4 regions of the Streptomyces sp. AHU1 genome follow, and region 1 is predicted to be linked to each of the others. Evidence: riboswitches for the same ligand, from Rfam matches in the RefSeq annotation. Region 1 holds a riboswitch; each other region holds the start of a gene.
What was found. A riboswitch is a leader RNA that binds a small molecule or an ion and turns the genes downstream of it on or off. The one in region 1 is predicted to bind cyclic di-AMP.
Positions count from the first base shown of each region.

Region 1 (3,197 bases):
AGTTCATGTACCTCGAACACCAGGCGCCCGAGCAGGACATCTCGCTGTACATCAACTCCCCGGGCGGCTCCTTCAGCGCGATGACCGCGATCTACGACACGATGCGGTTCGTCACCTGCGACGTCGAGACGATCTGCCTCGGCCGGGCGGACTCGACCGCGGCGATGCTGCTGGCCGCCGGAACTCCGGGCAAACGGCTCGCGCTGCCGGGGGCCCGCGTCCTCCTGCGCCAGCCGTCGGTTCCGGAACCGATCGAGGGCCATCCGGGCGATCTGGCCGTCCAGGCCGAGGAATTGGTCCGCTCCCGCCGGATCCTGGAGGAGATGCTCGGGCGGCACACGGGGCAGAGCCCGGAGCGGATCGCCGCGGACATCGAGCGCGACAAGATCTTCGACGCGCCGGCGGCACGGGCCTACGGGCTGGTCGACCGGGTCGTCCCGAGCCGTAGGCCCGCGCGCCGGACGCCGGACGCCGGACGCGAGGTGAGCGGCCGATGATCCCGGACCTGCCCCCGCTGCCCGCGCTGACCCGTGCCGAGGCCGAGCTGATCGACCGCTACCTCGACGTGGTCGACCTGGTCGGCCGCATCAACCCGTCCCGCCCCGGAGACACCTATCGCGGCCTGAGGGCGGCTCAGGCACTGGTCGGCAAGGCGGAGGCGCTGCGGGACGCCCTCGCCCTGATGCACCAGCGGGGCGAGAGCGAGGTGCACGCCCCGACACTGGCCCAGGCCCTGCGGGTGCTCGGCGGGGAGCGGCGGGCGGCCAGGGTCACCGTGCCGCCCGGGTCCGGCAGTTGACGGACCCGCACCGGCGGGCCGGTACGCGCCGGAGCTCCGCGCCGTCCGGTCCGCGACTCAAACGGACCGGATGGTGTACCCCCCGATGGCGTATTTCCCGATCCCTTCCGGGACCCCTCCGAGTTGCGCAACGCGCGGACCGCGGAGGCCGGATGGGGCCCTTCACCGCAGGTGCGGGCCTCATCGATGTCTCCAACACGTGCTCGAACGCAGCTATGTTCACCCGAACGGGTGAGTGGTGAGTAAGCCCACAAAACGCCGATTCCGCTCGGATTTTCCGTCCCTCATGAGTGAAGATCCCTTCCGACGACAAGCCCCCGCCACAGCGGCGGGGCGGTCCGGGCGGACGCCGAGTCCTGCCGCCGCCCGGATGACCGGTCGACAGGAGTGGATCGGCAGGAGTGGAGGACCCAGCTAGACGGGCCGCCGGAACAGTTCCGGGCGGTCCTTGGGGTGAAGCCGCAACCGCGGCCGGGCAACTTCGCCAGCCCGAATCCGACAGGTCATCCTTCACAGGCGGCTGACGAAGGGTTGCGCATGACTGCGCTCAATCGTGTCCCGTCGCTGTGGACCCGGGCCGGTACGGCCTCGGCGCTCACCCTTGCCGCGGTGGGCGGCAGCCTCGTGGTCCCCGGCGCCGCAGCCGACGCCGAGGCGGCCACCGTTGCGACGAAGGCACTCCAGGTCGCGGCGTCGAAGCACGGCTCCCCCTACCAGTGGGGCGCCACCGGACCGCACCGCTTCGACTGCTCCGGGCTCACGCTCTACTCGTACAAGAAGGCGGGCAAGAAGCTGCCTCGTACGGCCGCGGCCCAGTACAACAAGACGCACCACGTCTCGGCCTCGCACCGCAAGGCCGGTGACCTCGTGTTCTTCCACTCGGGCCGGAACGTCTACCACGTCGGTATCTACGCCGGGAAGGGGAAGATCTGGCACTCCCCGAAGACCGGGGAAGTGGTGAAGCTCCAGAAGATCTGGACGAGGAGCGTCTGGTACGGCAGGGTCGGCTGACCCTCTCCTCCGGGGCGGCGGAACCCCGCCGCCCCGGCGCCGGCCTCCTCACGGCCGCCGTGACGCCCTCTCAGCTCCTCAGGGGCTCCAGCACCAGGACGAGGCCCAGAACGGTGAGGGCACCGCCGGTGAGCCCCGCCACGGCCCGTGCGGCCCGCGGTCCGCGCAGCCACCGTCCGAGCCGGTCCACCAGGAGCGCGACCGCCGGGAACCACACCAGGGCCAGGGCGACCACGATCAGCGCGAGCAGCAGGGTCCGCGGCATCGCGGGGCTGCCCGCGGGCACGAACTGCGGCAGCAGGCTGAGGAAGGTGACGGGCGCCTTCGGGTTGAGCGCGTTGGTGACGAAGCCCTGCCGCAGCGGACGCGCGCCCCGGCCCGTCCCCCGCGTCCCCGCCTCGTACGGCGACGCGGCCGGGCCCGGCTCCCCCGGACGGACCGACGGGCGGAGCGTGCGCAGGCCCAGGTACAGCACGTAGGCCCCGCCGAGCAGTTGGAGCGTCCCGAAGAGCGCCGGCACGGCGGTCAGGACCGCGGCGACCCCGGCGACGGCGAGCGCGGTGTGGATCAGCAGCCCGCCCGCGATGCCGAGGGCGCACGCGAGACCGGCCCGGCGGGAGACGAGCGCGTTGCGTACGACGACGGTGAAGTCCGCTCCGGGCATGGCGACCATGCCCGCGGCGACCCCCGTGAAGGCGATGAGCTGTGCGTCCATGCCCCCAGGCTGCCCGGCACGGACCTTCAGCGGGTATGTCGAATATCCTGGGCCGGTATTAAGCAGTCGTTTAGACCCGGCAGGGTGCCGCCGGATCCGGGAGGGGCGCGATGTACGACCCGACGCGGCTCGCGGCGCTGGTGGCGGTCGCCGAGGCGGGGTCGATCACCCGGGCCGCCGAGCGCCTCGGCTACACCCCGCCCGCGCTGTCCCAGCAGGTGGCGAAGCTGGAGCGGGAGACGGGGACGACACTGCTGGTGCGCTCCCATCGCGGGACCCGGCTCACCGGCGCGGGCGAACTGCTGGTCGTACGGGCCCGCCGGGTCCTCGACGAGATGGAGCTGGCCCGGCACGAACTGGCCCGTCTGACGGGGCTGTCGGGCGGCACGCTGCGGCTCGGCACCTTCCAGACGGCGGGCATCCATCTGCTGCCGCCCGTGCTCACCGCCTTCCGCCGGGCCCACCCGGACGTGGCGCTCGCGGTCGCCGACCACGAACCGCCGCACGGGATCGCGGCGGTCGCGGCCGGCGAGGTGGACCTGGCGCTCACCCACACCTACCAGCCCGCCCCTCCGGTACCGCTCCCCCCGTCCGTGGGCGTCGAGCCGGTCCTGGTCGAGGAACTGGTGCTGGTGACCGCTCCCGGTCACCTTCTCGCGGGCGGTTCGACGC
Region 1 covers NZ_CP174283.1:1,653,818-1,657,014, forward strand. The annotation lists gene ACICHK_RS07555 (ATP-dependent Clp protease proteolytic subunit) at 1-497, shown strand, start outside; gene ACICHK_RS07560 (hypothetical protein) at 494-799, shown strand; cyclic di-AMP (ydaO/yuaA leader) riboswitch at 1,137-1,333, shown strand; gene ACICHK_RS07565 (C40 family peptidase) at 1,337-1,810, shown strand; gene ACICHK_RS07570 (LysE family translocator) at 1,881-2,525, opposite strand; gene ACICHK_RS07575 (LysR family transcriptional regulator) at 2,636-3,197, shown strand, end outside.

Region 2 (3,197 bases), 2.2 Mb from region 1:
GTGTCCCCGCCGAACGAGCCCTTCCGCATACCGGAAAGAGCGCTCCTACCGCTACCGGAACATGACGCTCCATCAAGTCTGTGATCTTCGCGTGATCTGTACTGCATCGACTTGTAACCAGCGTTCGACTGCGACTACCTTCACCCATCAACGCGGCGCCTGCGCTTCTCGCTTGGCGGGAGCCGCGTTGCTCCCCCGCTGTCGCTCGAAAGGCTCTCGCATGCTCTCCGGGAACGGCCGTCACCGTCGCCCTCGTCAGGCCCCGGCACTCATCGTCGCCGCAGGGGTGACCGGATCGGCGATCGCCATCCCGTTGCTCGCCGCGGCGAGCGCGAGCGCGGCCGACGGGAACACCTGGGACAAGGTGGCGCAGTGCGAGAGCGGTGGCGCGTGGAGCTCCAACCAGGGCAACGGCTACTACGGCGGCCTCCAGCTCGACCAGGCCAACTGGGAGGCGCACGGCGGCCTCGAGTACGCCCCGACGGCCGACCAGGCCAGCCGCTCGCAGCAGATAGCCGTCGCCGAGAAGGTGCTCGCCGACTCGGGTCTCGCGGCCTGGCCCACCTGTGGGCCGCTCTCCGGGCTCGGCAAGGGCTCGGGCGAGGTCAGCGTCGACACGGGCGTGGCCGGCGACTCGTCGAACACCGGGGGCGAGTCCGGCTCGTACGTTTCGTCCGGCCTGGCCACTTCGCCCAGTTCGTCCCCTTCGGCGGGTTCCTCCGCTTCCGCCGGTTCGGATGACTCCTCGGACGCGGCCGACGGCACCGCGAAGCCCAGCGCCTCGCAGAGCTCCGACGACTCGGACGCGAAGGCCGGCAAGAGCGGCAAGAACGGCAAGAACGGCAAGAACGGCAAGAGCGACGAATCGGCCAACTCCGGACGGAAGGAAGCCTCTTCGGACGCCTCCGCCACGCCGGGCGCCGGCACCGGGCGGCACCGCGGCGCGGACGCCGCGGAGAGCGCGGCCGACAGCCGTGCCGAGGCCTCCGCCGGGCGGCACGCCGCGAGCACTCCGGGCCTCCCGAGCGGTGCCGTCGGCAACTCGTACATCGCGGAGGTCGTGGACAGCCTCTGGAGCGATTCCGCCTCTTCCGACTCCGGGGACGAGGGTGGCGAGCTGCTCACCGTGGACAAGGTGGCGGCCGACAGCGGTCCCGGCCTCGTCGTCCCTGGTCGGAGCATTGCCGCCGACGCCGAAACGGCCCAGAACTAGCGGGAGTTCGCGTCATAGTTCGCTGTGGAATGTCCTATTTGGCGCAAGTGAGACATGAGTCTCAGAAGCCCTGATCGTCTTTGAATTTCCCTCGGTTCACTGCTTACGGTCGTGACCGCTCGCCACAGCGGGCCCCGACGGTCGCAACGCCGAATCCTGCCGACGGCCGTACGGGAACAGTCGTCGCGTCATGCGCCGTGGGCAGGAGCGGGGGACCCAAGGTAAGCGCCGGGACCGGGAGTTGAGAGACGCCCGGGAACGGCTTGGGGTGAAGCCGCGTGCCGGACGTCCTGGAGACGGGACCGAAGGCGTGCGGCCGGGCAACTCAACCGGCCCGAACCCGACAGCTCACCTCGCAGGCGTCGGTGAGGGGATCACTCCATGCTGTTTTCCGGCAAGGGCAAGCACCGTCGTCCCAACAAGGCCACCCGTGTCGCCGCGATCGCCGGCGTCACCGGCGCCGCCATCGCCGCCCCGCTGATGGCGGCCGGCAGCGCCTCCGCCGCCACCGCCTCCGAGTGGGACGCCGTCGCCCAGTGCGAGTCCGGCGGCAACTGGTCGATCAACACCGGCAACGGTTACTACGGCGGCCTGCAGTTCTCGTCCTCCACCTGGGCCGCGTACGGCGGCACCGCCTACGCCGCGACCGCCGACCAGGCCTCGAAGTCGCAGCAGATCGCCATCGGCGAGAAGGTCCTCGCCGCGCAGGGCAAGGGCGCCTGGCCGACCTGCGGTGTCGGCCTGTCGAGCACCCCGTACGGCGGCGGCTCGGCCCCGGCGGCCCCGTCCACCCCCTCCTCCTCGTCGTCGAGCGGCTCGCAGAGCGCTCCCGCCACCCGTGCGACGGAACAGCCCTCCACCCGTACGGCGGAGCAGCACGCCGCCCGTTCCGCGGAGCGCCCCGCCGTCCAGAAGACCGTCACCACCCCGACCGGCAAGAAGGTCAAGAAGGGCGACGGCGAGTACAAGGTCGTCAAGGGTGACACCCTCAGCTCGATCGCCGAGAAGAAGCACGTCAAGGGCGGCTGGCAGAAGCTGTTCAAGCTGAACAAGGACATCGTCGCCGACGCCGACTTCATCTACCCGGGCCAGCAGCTGCACCTGCGCTGAACGGTGCGGCAGGCGGGCTGACGTGGCCGTCCTCGGCGGAGGACGGCCCCGGCCCCAGCTCCGGTCGGCGTCTTCCCGGCCGAGGGCCGCTCTCTCGCGCGACCTCCGTACCGGAGGCCCGCGAGGCCCCGTCCCCACGGGCTCCCCGCTCCGGCGCGTGTTCCCCCGCACGCGCCGGAGCGGGGTTCTTTTTATTTCCTTTTTTTGTTCCGTTCAGGAACAATACGTACGCTCGGTTTCGCCCGAGGGGCGGTCGGTCGCTGGCCGATCCCCGTGGGCCGGTTAGGCTCATCCCACGGGGCTGCCGAGCCCCGCGTACCGCGTCACATCCCATAAAGGAGATGCTCGTGCCGTCCATCGACGTCGTCGTAGCCCGGGAAATCCTGGACTCCCGAGGCAACCCCACGGTCGAGGTCGAGGTCGGCCTCGACGACGGCAGCACGGGTCGTGCCGCCGTCCCGTCCGGCGCCTCCACCGGAGCCTTCGAGGCCATCGAGCTCCGCGACGGTGACCCCAACCGCTACCAGGGCAAGGGCGTCGAGAAGGCCGTCCTCGCCGTGATCGAGCAGATCGGCCCGGAGCTCGTCGGCTACGACGCCACCGAGCAGCGCCTGATCGACCAGGCGATGTTCGACCTGGACGCCACCGACAACAAGGGCTCGCTCGGCGCCAACGCCATCCTCGGCGTCTCGCTCGCCGTCGCGCACGCCGCCTCCGAGGCGTCCGACCTGCCGCTCTTCCGCTACCTGGGCGGCCCGAACGCGCACCTGCTGCCCGTTCCGATGATGAACATCCTGAACGGCGGCTCGCACGCCGACTCCAACGTGGACATCCAGGAGTTCATGATCGCCCCGATCGGCGCGGAGTCCTTCTC
Region 2 covers NZ_CP174283.1:3,833,845-3,837,041, reverse strand. The annotation lists gene ACICHK_RS17145 (transglycosylase family protein) at 287-1,213, shown strand; cyclic di-AMP (ydaO/yuaA leader) riboswitch at 1,397-1,590, shown strand; gene ACICHK_RS17140 (transglycosylase family protein) at 1,595-2,323, shown strand; gene eno (phosphopyruvate hydratase) at 2,665-3,197, shown strand, end outside.
Region 2: it holds a riboswitch for cyclic di-AMP, as region 1 does, so the genes downstream of both, ACICHK_RS17140 (transglycosylase family protein) here and ACICHK_RS07565 (C40 family peptidase) in region 1, are expected to answer to the same signal.

Region 3 (3,197 bases), 5.0 Mb from region 1:
CCCTGACCGCCGTGCAGCGCGTCCTCGACGTCACCGCGGAGGAGGTCCGGGAGGCCGCCCGGGCCCGCCTGCGTCCCGACAACCGGGCGGTGCTCGTCTACGAGCCGACCGCCGCCGAAGCCGCCGACGCGGCTGACTCCGCCGACGAGACCGACGAGGAGGCGGCGAAGTGACCGAGCTCGCCACCATGGACTTCCACCCGCAGCCCCAGGCCGGACAGCCCAAGCCGTGGGCGTTCCCCGCCCCCGAGCGCGGCACCCTGGACAACGGCCTGACCGTGCTGCGCTGCCACCGCCCCGGCCAGCAGGTCGTCGCCGTCGAGGTGATCCTCGCCGCGCCGCTGGACGCCGAGCCCGCGGGCCTGGACGGCATCGCCACGATCATGGCGCGCGCCTTCTCCGAGGGCACCGACAAGCACTCCGCCGAGGACTTCGCCGCCGAGCTGGAGCGCTGCGGCGCCACGCTCGACGCGCACGCCGACCACCCCGGCGTACGCCTGTCCCTCGAAGTGCCCGTCTCGCGCCTGGCCAAGGCACTCGGCCTGCTCGCCGACGCCCTGCGGGCCCCCGCGTTCGCGGACAGCGAGGTCGAGCGGCTGGTGACCAACCGGCTGGACGAGATCCCGCACGAGACGGCCAACCCGGCCCGCCGTGCCGCCAAGGAACTCTCCAAGGAACTGTTCCCGGCCAGCGCGCGCATGGCGCGCCCGCGCCAGGGCACGGAGGAGACCGTCCGGAACATCGACGCGGCGGGCGTCCGTGCCTTCTACGAGAAGCACGTGCGTCCCGCCACGGCCACCGCCGTCGTCGTCGGCGACCTGACCGGTGTCGATCTCGACGAGCTGCTCGCCGACACGCTCGGATCCTGGACCGGCTCGTCCGCCGAGCCCCTTCCCGTGCCGCCGGTGAGCGCCGACGACACCGGCCGCGTGATCATCGTCGACCGTCCCGGCGCCGTCCAGACGCAGCTGCTCATCGGCCGTGTCGGCGCCGACCGGCACGACCGCGTGTGGCCCGCCCAGGTCCTCGGCACGTACTGCCTGGGCGGCACCCTCACCTCGCGCCTCGACCGCGTCCTGCGCGAGGAGAAGGGCTACACCTACGGCGTACGGGCCTTCGGCCAGGTCCTGCGCTCCGCGCCGGACGGCACGGGAGCCGCGATGCTCGCCATCAGCGGCTCGGTCGACACCCCCAACACCGGTCCGGCGCTCGACGACCTGTGGAAGGTGCTGCGCACCCTCGCGGCCGAGGGACTGACCGACGCGGAGCGCGACGTCGCCGTGCAGAACCTGGTGGGTGTCGCGCCCCTCAAGTTCGAGACGGCGGCGGCCGTCGCGAGCACCCTCGCGGACCAGGTCGAGCAGCACCTGCCGGACGACTACCAGGCGACGCTCTACCGGCAACTGGCCGCCACCGGCACCGTGGAGGCGACCGCGGCGGCCGTGAGCGCCTTCCCGACGGACCGTCTGGTGACCGTCCTGGTGGGTGACGCGGCGCAGATCGCGGAGCCGGTCAGGGCCCTCGGAATCGGTGAAGTCACCGTGGTGGCGGCCGAGTAGAACCCGTGCGACCCAGGAGGGCCCTGACGGCTGAAGAGCCGTCAGGGCCCTCCTTTTCCCGTACGCCCCTCGCGAGATGTCCACATTCGTACGGCGGTTGCCCTTCTGCCCTGTGGGATGCGTTACAAAAATCGTGATCCGTTTGTTGTTCGAACGACGCCCCGCATAGCGTCGTTCCGGCTGTTCGTCAGGCAGTGCGCCGCGCCCGCGGCACCGGACAGTCATCGCCGAGTCCCCATGGCGCGAGCCAGGGGAGCCGGGGACCCACACGCAGTCCCTGGGGTGAATCGGACGCCCTCTCCCCGAGGGGGTCCGTAGGAGACCTTCCTGCTCCGAACCCGTCAGCTAACCCGGTAGGCGAGAGGGAAGGAAAGGACCAGCCTCTACATGGCGTTCTCCTGTGGCACCGGCAAGCACCGTCGTCCGAGCCGCGTGCACAGCACGACCACGACCGCCGTCGGGGTCGCGGCGCTCACCACCACCGGTGTGGTCGGAACCCTGGCCGCCCCCGCGCTCGCCGCCGAGGCTTCCGTCGAGCAGACGCAGACGGGGCTGACCCAGGCCGTCACCGTCGGCGACACGGTCGCCGACCAGATCGACGCCCAGGCCTTCGCGCAGCAGCTCGCCGCCGACGAGGCCGCCGCCCGCAAGCAGGCCGAGCAGACCGCGCGCAAGCAGGCGGCGGAGCAGGCCGTGAAGCTCCGTGAGGCCAAGGAGCGCGCCGCCCGCGAGGCCGAGCGCAAGCGCCTGAACACCTTCGTCATGCCGATCACCGGTTCGTACGTCTCCACCGGCTACCAGGCCAGCAGCGCCCTCTGGTCGTCCGGCAGCCACACCGGCGTCGACTTCCACGCCGCGACCGGAACCCCGGTCCACGCCGTCGGCGCGGGCACGATCGTCACGGCCGGAGACGGCGGCGCCTACGGCAATCAAGTGGTGATCAAGATGCACGACGGCACGTACACCATGTACGGCCACCTGTCGTCCATCGGTGTGTCCGTGGGCCAGACGGTCACTCCGGGACAGCAGATCGGCCTCTCCGGTGACACCGGCAACACCACGGGACCGCACCTCCACTTCGAGGCCCGTACGACCGCGGAGTACGGCTCGGACATCAACCCGGTCGCGTACCTGCGCTCGCACGGCGTCAACGTCTGACGACCGCTTCGCGGCTTCTCCGCCGCTTTCGATGCCCCGGCTCACCGAGCCGGGGCATCGTCGTTTCCGGAGGTCGTCTGTCCAAAAAATATCCATGGATTCGGGCCCGCCATCGGAAATTCCGGCTTCCTGCAATAGAGTCACTGAACAAGCGTCAATCGATGACGTTTCGCGGGGATTAAAGCGGAGGTCGGTCATGCGTATTCCGGCGCACTCGGTGTGCACGGCGATCCGTGACGACATCGTCGCGGGTGTCTACGGACGCGGCGGCCGACTCACCGAGGAACTGCTCGCGCGGCGCTACGGCGTCTCCCGCGTCCCCGTCCGCGAGGCCCTGCGCACCCTGGAGGCCGAAGGCTTCGTGGTCACCCGACGGCACGCGGGCGCGTGCGTCGCGGAGCCCACCGAACAGGAGGCCGCGGACCTCCTGGAGATGCGCATGCTGCTGGAACCGCTGGGTGCCGCGAGGGCCGCGCAGCGG
Region 3 covers NZ_CP174283.1:6,619,985-6,623,181, forward strand. The annotation lists gene ACICHK_RS29445 (M16 family metallopeptidase) at 1-173, shown strand, start outside; gene ACICHK_RS29450 (M16 family metallopeptidase) at 170-1,558, shown strand; cyclic di-AMP (ydaO/yuaA leader) riboswitch at 1,774-1,933, shown strand; gene ACICHK_RS29455 (M23 family metallopeptidase) at 1,946-2,716, shown strand; gene ACICHK_RS29460 (GntR family transcriptional regulator) at 2,913-3,197, shown strand, end outside.
Region 3: it holds a riboswitch for cyclic di-AMP, as region 1 does, so the genes downstream of both, ACICHK_RS29455 (M23 family metallopeptidase) here and ACICHK_RS07565 (C40 family peptidase) in region 1, are expected to answer to the same signal.

Region 4 (3,197 bases), 6.7 Mb from region 1:
CGCGGGTCATTCCTGGGCCTATCCCGACGGCGGTCCGGTCAACCCGGACGACGGAAAGCTCGACCATCTGGTGAAGGACCCCGCCTACTGCCGGACGGGCCGTTTCCGGGCCACCCGACGACCGGACGGTGACTGGGACGCGGGCCTCCTCACCACCGAGGGCAGTGCGGACGGGTTCATGGTCCGTACGGGGGACGTGCTGGAGACGCGGGTCAAGCTGCCCACGGTGACCGGGGCCTGGCCGGCCGTCTGGACATGGCGGGACGGCGGTCAGGAGATCGACGTCTTCGAGTACCACCCCGACAACCCGGACCTGCTGGAACTGTCCAACCATGTGCGCAACACCCACCGTTACTACCGGAACCAGGCCATTTCTCCGGGTGCCTGGGTCGACCTCGTGGTCGAGTTCGGCGCCCACCGCGTCGTGTGGTGGGTCAACGGGGTCCGCGCCTTCGACGACCGGCGCGGAGTGGGCAGGTCCTGGCACGCCTATCTCATCGTCAACCTGTCCGTGTGCGCCGGGCGTTATCACCCACCACCGCCTCCCGAGGCCTCCGAGATGGACTTCGAGGTGGCCCGTCTGACGGTCCGCAGGCCGCGGACCGACGGGCCCTTCCCCGCGACGGCGGAGCGCGAGGCCGACCTCCTCGACTGACGCACGTCATGCGCCTCGCCGGGAACCGGTCCTCGGCGGGCGCATCCGCCGGGGCCCCCGGTCCGGAAGTACGGCATCAGAAGCGACGTCGCGCTCGTGCGCGTCGCGCCGACAGGTGCCGAGGGTCATGCCGAATCAGCAACCGGGGCGGGACGCCCCCGAGACCGCCTACGTCAGTCACGTCGGCGACTGCCGTACGTGCCGACGCGAGTCCGGACGCTGCCCGCAGGGCGCCCGTCTCTGGCGTTTCTACCAGGAGTGGCGCAACGGCTACCGGGCCCGGCCCGAGGACGCGGACTGACGGCGAGCCCGGCGTTCTCTAAGGGCTGTCTGCCCCGGCGTTCTCCGGCGGCCGTCGGGGCCGGACGGCCGGGGCGGGCCGGTCGCCGGTCTCCGGCCGGGGCCGACTCGCCGTCGGCCGCGGGGCGGTGCCCGGCCGGTCCTCGGGGTCCGGAGCGGGGGAGGCGGGGCGGCGGCCGCCGGACACGAGGCGTGCGGCGGACGCGGGAAGAGGAGCGCCCGTCGACGGATCCCAGCTGAGGATCCACTCGAAGTCGCGTTGCAGCCGACGGGCTTCGCTCCGGACGAGCGTCGGTATGTCGCCGCGTTCGGAGATCAGTTGGGCGTAGATCGGCGCATCGTGCACGTGGGGATCCTCGACTCGCTCTCGTGGTCTGACGTGCCTCGACGGTACGGCCGGCACGTGGTCGCAGCGGTCATCCGGCCAGCTCGGCCAGAACCGGTCAAGGTGTGACCAGTGGGTGCCGCCGAAGTCGAACGACATGCCAGGGAACGCCAGTTCTGTGCACACTTCCGACACATCCGGGACGACCGGATGTGTGACCGGCGGGCCGGGACGGGACGGGTCCGCGCGGCCGGACCGGAACCGGGACGGGGCGGGCCGGGGCGGCCGAGCGGGAGGCCGGGCCGGGATCGGCGCCCGGCCGCCCCGACGGACGTGCTCAGCCGTCATTTCGAGTACGCCGCGTGTCCTCGCCGTCGCGCTGCGGGGTGATGCGATGAAGGTCACGAAAATGTATCGGACATCTGGGACGTGGATCTTCACATCGGGTGCACAACATGGCTAAGTTGGCGACCTGGCCGCCCGATTCCCTCCGGCGAAGCTCGCCGGGCGGTGCGGCCTCCGCCGAATCCGGCCCGTCCTCGTGGCGGCTGGAGCCGGGGACCCACCGAACTTGGGGTGAATCGGCCAACTGTCTTACGGGACAGGGGCCGTAGGGCATACCTTCCGGAATCGTCCGCCCGAACCCGACAGCTAACCCGGTAGGCGGACGACGGAAGGAGCACCACTCCATGGCGCCGGAACGCACCCCGCCCAGCAGCGAAGAAGTCGCCCGACGGCTCTCGTCCCTCTACGACCAGGCGGAATTCGCCACCGGTAACTTCAACGGGACCCGTGCCTCGGCGAACTCCGCCCGTAGGTCGGGCCGAGGGGGTGCCGGTCAAGGAAGCGGGGTTTCCGACGCCGCCCGGGACGACCTGATGCGGCAGTGGTTCGACGGGGCGCGTTCCCGGATCGGACCCGTGGCGCCGGCCGTGCTCCCTGCCGACAGGCAGCCGAAGCGCGGTGGTGAGAGTGCCCGTCCGAAGGAGGGCGGGAAGGGATCCAAGGGGTCCTCGTCGGACCTTCCGACGGTGTACGAGCTGGAACAGATCATGCGGCCCGCCGCCGAGTTGACGGCTGCCCCGGTGCTGGAGCTGACCGCCGGTCCGGCTTCGGAACCGTCCGCGCGTCCCGTTCTGGAGCTGACGGCGGGTCCGGTGGCCGAGACCATGACCGGTCGCGCCCCGGCGGCACCGGGTCCCGGGGTGCCGGGCCGTGCGGCGCTCCCTGCGGGGGCCGCTCCGGCCGCCGCCGCATCGCAGAAGGCCGCGCTGCACGGCAGGAAGCAGAGCGCCCGACGCAAGCTCGCCGCCGCGCAGGAGCTGATGGCGCAGCACGCGGCACGGCAGAGCATGGCCGTCCCGCAGCAGGCGCAGGCGCCGGCGATCGAATACCGGCCGGCCCCGCAGACCGGCACGTTCCCGTCGGCCGCCCAGACGGGTTCGTTCCCGTCGGTCGCCCAGACCGGTACCTTCCCGTCGGCTGCTCAGACCGGTTCGTTCCCCTCGGTCGCTCAGACCGGTACCTTCCCGTCCGCCGCTCAGACCGGTGCCTTCCCGTCGGCCCCGCAGGCTGCGGCGTTCCAGGCGGCCCCGCAGACCGGCACGTTCCCGTCCGTCGCCCAGACGGGTTCGTTCCCGTCGGTCGCTCAGACGGGTTCGTTCCCGTCCGTCGCCCAGGCGCCCGCGTTCCAGGCGGCGCCCCAGCCCGCCCCGTACGAGGCGGTGCCCCAGGCGGCGCCCGCGTCCGAGGTCTTCGGGACGGGCTCCATGCCCCGGGCGTACGAGTCGGCGCCCCCCGCCGCCGAGTCCAAGGCGGTCATCCTGCCCCCCGGGTACGAAGCGCCGGCCCCGGCTCCCGAGTACAAGTCGGTGCTCCTGCCCCTCGAGCAGAAGCCGACCCGTCCCAGCGGTTACC
Region 4 covers NZ_CP174283.1:8,304,705-8,307,901, forward strand. The annotation lists gene ACICHK_RS36650 (beta-glucanase) at 1-655, shown strand, start outside; gene ACICHK_RS36655 (hypothetical protein) at 783-956, shown strand; gene ACICHK_RS36660 (hypothetical protein) at 975-1,301, opposite strand; cyclic di-AMP (ydaO/yuaA leader) riboswitch at 1,791-1,962, shown strand; gene ACICHK_RS36665 (NlpC/P60 family protein) at 1,970-3,197, shown strand, end outside.
Region 4: it holds a riboswitch for cyclic di-AMP, as region 1 does, so the genes downstream of both, ACICHK_RS36665 (NlpC/P60 family protein) here and ACICHK_RS07565 (C40 family peptidase) in region 1, are expected to answer to the same signal.